2 regions of the Bradyrhizobium sp. URHC0002 genome follow, and region 2 is predicted to be linked to the other one. Evidence: predicted binding sites of a transcription regulator. Region 2 holds the regulator's gene; the other holds the start of a gene.
What was found. Region 2 encodes PhoB, which activates phosphate uptake and scavenging genes when phosphate is short. Its sites were predicted from a motif close to TGTCATNNANCTGTCAT; they were not measured.
Positions count from the first base shown of each region.

Region 1 (2,457 bases), 6.5 Mb from region 2:
CCGAGGTGGAGCGCGTCCGCGCGGCCGAAGCCAAGGCCGCGGCCGGTTCGCATGACCTCACCGAGGCCTTCGCAAAGGGCCTGTTCAAGCTGATGGCCTACAAGGACGAGTACGAAGTCGCCCGGCTTTATTCAGACGGCGAATTTGGGAAGGCGTTGAAGGAACAGTTCGACGGCGAGCCCGGCGTCAAGGTCAGCCTGGCGCCGCCGCTGCTAGCTTCGCGCGACAAGGTGACCGGGCATCTGCGCAAGCGCGAGTTCGGTTCCTGGATCTTCCGCGCCTTCGAACTCCTGACCCGCTTCAAGTTCCTGCGCGGAACGGCGCTCGACCCGTTCGGCTATACGGCCGAACGCCGGATGGAACGGGCATTGCCCGGCGAATATTCCGGCATGATCTTCCGCCATCTCGACAAGACGAAGCCGCATGACTGGCCGCGTCTGGTGGCGCTGGCGAAGTCAGCGGAACTGGTTCGCGGTTACGGCCACGTCAAGGAAGCCAGTGTGGCGAAGTTCCGCGGGGAGTGCGCGCGCCTGGAGGCCGCGATCGGCCAGCCGGTGGCACAGGCAGCCGAGTAGGGGGTGTTAATCCGGCTTGTGAACTTTTCCACAGCCGGAATCACTCATTGCTAACCTTTTGACCGGCAACAGCTGGAATTGTCCGGCCGGTTTCCTACATGGTGGGTATAGTTTCACTTTTGGGTTGATTCCAAAGAGGCCTGTGATGGTCCTGAAAAACGCTATTGCCGCAGCACTTTGCACGGGCCTCCTGATATCGGGCGGCGCCGCGCTGGCGGGCGAGTATCGTGCAGGCGAGTTGCTCGGCCTCGATCTCTCCCAGGCCATGCTCTCGCCGAAGCGGCTCGGTCCGGAGACGCAATTCGCCCCGGTCCGAATCGAGGCGAGATCCGATCGCAGGCCGGTGAAAACGGAACGCGTGGTGTTGCCGAAGGCCGAGGCGCCCAAGACTCAGATGGCTGCTCACGTTGTACAGGAGCGCGCCGAGAAACCGCGCGGCGCCGCCCGCACCAAGCTGGCACGCCGCCATACCAACCCGCTCGACGCACAGGCGCGCGACACGCGGATCCAGACCTGGCCGTGCAAGTCCGGCGGCATCTGCGGCTGGCAGCGATAGCGTTGCTTCGTAGGGTGGGCAAAGCGCAGCGTGCCCACCATTGACGCCAACGAACTCGGAGAGATGGTGGGCACGCTGCGCTTTGCCCACCCTACTAGTCTCCCATCACGTCATCCACCTGTCGTAAAACCTTCAGCCGCGAGTCAAACTCAACGGGCACACCTTCGTCGTGATTCGACGAGGGTGCTTCGATGCCGATTGCGATACGCGCCGGGCAAGCCGTTAACCGGCGTCAATTGCTGGTCCGCTCCGCCGCGACAATCGCGGTGGCTGGTCTCGGCAGCCTCGCCAGACCATATCTCAGCCGCGCCGCGGATCGTCCGCTCATCACGAGCGGCATTCAGTCCGGCGACGTCTCGGCCGATTCCGCTGTTATCTGGGCGCGCGCCGACCGGCCGGCGCGGATGCAGGTCGAGTGTTCTGTCGTCGAGAGTTTCAAGACCATCATTCGCAAGGTGACCGCCGCCGCATTGCCGGACAGTGATTTCACCGCAAAGGTGCTGCTCGACGGCCTGCCGGCCGGGCAGGACATTTTCTATCGCGTCCGCTTCGACGACATTAGCGAGAGCGGCATCGAAGGCGAGGCGCAGGTCGGGCATTTCCGCACCGCGCCGACAGAGCGAACATCGGTGTCGTTCGCTTGGTCGGGCGATACCACGGGCCAGGGCTGGGGCATCGACGAAAACCGTGGCGGGATGCGGACTTACCGCACCATGCTCGACAACCGTCCGGACTTCTTCATCCATTCCGGTGACCACATCTATGCGGATTGCCCGGTGGAGCGGGAACTGAAGCTGCCCCGTGGCGATATCTGGCGGAACATCGTCACCGAGGAAAAGTCCGTCGTCGCCCACAGCCTCGCCGAGTTCCGCGGCAACTACAAATACAACTGGCTCGACCAAAGCTTTCGCGCCTTCCACGCCGCCGTCCCCCTGTTCGCGCAATGGGATGATCATGAGGTCACCAACGACTGGGCGCCGATCGGCACGGCCGACGAGACCGGCTATGCCGAGGACGGCAGCTCGCTTCTGGTCGCGCGGGCCCGCCGCGCGTTCCATGAATTCATGCCGATGCGCGCGGTGCCCGCCCAGGACGGTCGCATCTATCGCAAGATCGCCTATGGCCCGCTGCTTGACGTCTTCATGATCGACATGCGCAGCTACCGGGATTCCACCTGGAATAAGCGCGACGACCAAAGCGAGACCTGCATTCTTGGTGCTACGCAACTGGCGTGGCTAAAGCGCGAGCTGGTGGCCTCCGATGCTACCTGGAAAGTGATCGCTGCCGACATGCCGATCGGCCTCTTCAGCGAGGATGGCATTGCGC
Region 1 is NZ_JBSSCF010000001.1:8,402,178-8,404,634, reverse strand. It holds gene ACVWVY_RS40575 (indolepyruvate ferredoxin oxidoreductase family protein) at 1-575, shown strand, start outside; gene ACVWVY_RS40570 (hypothetical protein) at 721-1,131, shown strand; gene ACVWVY_RS40565 (alkaline phosphatase D family protein) at 1,323-2,457, shown strand, end outside.
Region 1: ACVWVY_RS40565 (alkaline phosphatase D family protein) is a predicted target of PhoB. The motif match lies at 1,240-1,256, and genes of this name have one in related genera.

Region 2 (2,457 bases):
GACCGGCCAGTTGATGCTCGACCAGACCAACATCCTCGATCCCAAGCTCGATCTCAATCTGCTGCGGGCTCGCGTCGGCATGGTGTTCCAGAAGCCGACGCCGTTCCCGATGACGATCTACGAAAACATCGCCTTCGGCATCCGCCTCTATGAGAAGATTTCGAAGTCAGAGATGGACGGCCGGGTCGAGAAGGCGCTGCGTGGCGGCGCGCTGTGGAACGAGGTCAAGGACAAGCTCAATGCAAGCGGCCTGTCGCTGTCCGGCGGCCAGCAGCAGCGGCTCTGCATCGCGCGCACCGTCGCGGTGCGGCCCGAGGTGATCCTGTTCGACGAGCCCTGTTCGGCGCTGGACCCGATCTCGACCGCCAAGATCGAGGAACTGATCCAGGAGCTGGCGGAGGATTACACCATCGCCATCGTTACCCATAACATGCAGCAGGCGGCGCGCGTCTCGGACAAGACCGCCTTCATGTATCTCGGCGAGCTGATAGAGTTCGACGACACCAACAAGATTTTCACCTCGCCGAGCGATCGACGCACGCAGGACTACATCACCGGCCGGTTCGGTTGAGGAGATAAGAAATGGCTTCTGAACACACCGCCAAGGCATTTGACAGCGATCTTCAGGAACTGACCCGTCTCGTCGCCGAGATGGGCGGCATGGTCGAGCGCATGATCACCGAATCCGTCGACGCGCTGGTCCGCCGCGACGTCGCGCTCGGCAAGCGTGTCGTCGCGACCGATGTCGAGATCGACCGTCTGCAGCATCTGATCGAGGAGCGCGCGGTGCTGACGATTGCGCGTCGCCAGCCGATGGCGATCGATCTGCGAGAAATCGTCGGCGCCATGCGGGTCGCCACCGATCTGGAACGGATCGGCGACCTCGCCAAGAACATGGGCAAGCGCGTCGCGGCGCTGGAGAACGATTTCCAGCCGCTGAAGCTGATGCGCGGCCTGGAGCATATGACCGACCTGGTGCTGTCGCAGGTCAAGTCGGTGCTGGACGCCTATGCGGCGCACGATCTGCCGGCGGCGATGGCGGTGTGGAAGGGCGACGAGGAAGTCGACGCCATCTGCACCTCGCTGTTCCGCGAACTCTTGACCTACATGATGGAAGATCCGCGCAACATCTCGTTCTGCATCCATTTGATGTTCTGCGCCAAGAATATCGAGCGGATCGGCGACCACGCCACGAATATCGCCGAGACCGTGTTCTACATGATCGAGGGCCAGCAGATGCTCGACAAGCGCCCGAAGGGCGACATGACGAATTTTGCTGCGACCGTACCCAATAGTTGAGGAAAGAATGATGAGCGCGCGCATTATGGTGGTCGAGGACGAGGAAGCGCTGACCACGCTGTTGCGCTACAACCTCGACGCCGAAGGCTATGAGGTCGAAACCGTCGGCCGCGGCGACGACGCGGATACGCGGCTGAAGGAGCGCGTGCCCGATCTCGTCGTGCTCGACTGGATGCTGCCGGGCCTGTCCGGCATCGAGCTCTGCCGGCGCTTAAGGGCGCGGCCGGAGACCAAGCAATTGCCGATCATCATGCTCACGGCACGCGGCGAGGAGAGCGAGCGGGTGCGGGGCCTTGCGACCGGCGCCGATGATTACATCGTCAAACCGTTCTCGGTGCCGGAACTGCTGGCGCGGGTGAAGGGCCTGTTGCGGCGCGCAAGCCCCGAGCGGCTCGCCACCGTGCTGACCTATGGCGACATCGAACTCGATCGCGAGAAGCGCCGCGTCGCGCGTTCGGGCCGTCAGATCGATCTCGGTCCGACCGAGTATCGCTTGCTGGAGTTTTTCCTCGAGCATCCCGGCCGCGTCTTCAGCCGCGAGCAATTGCTCGACAGCGTCTGGGGTCGCGACATCTATATCGACGAGCGCACCGTCGACGTCCATATCGGCCGCTTGCGCAAACTGCTCAATCCCGGCCGCGAGCAGGACCCGATCCGCACCGTGCGTGGCGCGGGGTATGCGCTGGACGATCGGTTTGCGAAGGTGGAGCAGCAATAGCTGCTTCGTCGTCGCGCACGTCGTCCCCGCGAACGCGCAAGGGCATGCACATGCTGCCGTCGTCCCCGCCTAGTGCGCAATTGCGCACGGGGCGCGGGGACCCGTAAACACCGATGACATTTGTTGAAAAGAGCTGGAGCTCCAGCCAGATATAACCACGTGCTTTCGTGGTTATGGGTCCCTGCGTTCGCAGGGACGACAATTACTGCCGCGCGTTCTACCGCGTCGGCTTCGGCTGCTGCCGCCGCCGGTCGGCAGCGGGCTGATACGCCACGCGCGAGTGATGTGCGCAATAGGGCAGGCCCGAGAGCGCCTTGCCGCCGCAGAAGAAGAATTCCGGGCTCGAGGGATCGCCGACCGGCCAGTGACAGGTCGCCTCGTTCAGTTCGAGCAGCGACAGCCGCTGGCTCATCGGCACCACGTTGTCGAAGGCGATCGGA
Region 2 is NZ_JBSSCF010000001.1:1,900,992-1,903,448, forward strand. It holds gene pstB (phosphate ABC transporter ATP-binding protein PstB) at 1-571, shown strand, start outside; gene phoU (phosphate signaling complex protein PhoU) at 583-1,299, shown strand; gene phoB (phosphate regulon transcriptional regulator PhoB) at 1,310-2,017, shown strand; gene ACVWVY_RS08995 (GcrA family cell cycle regulator) at 2,235-2,457, opposite strand, start outside.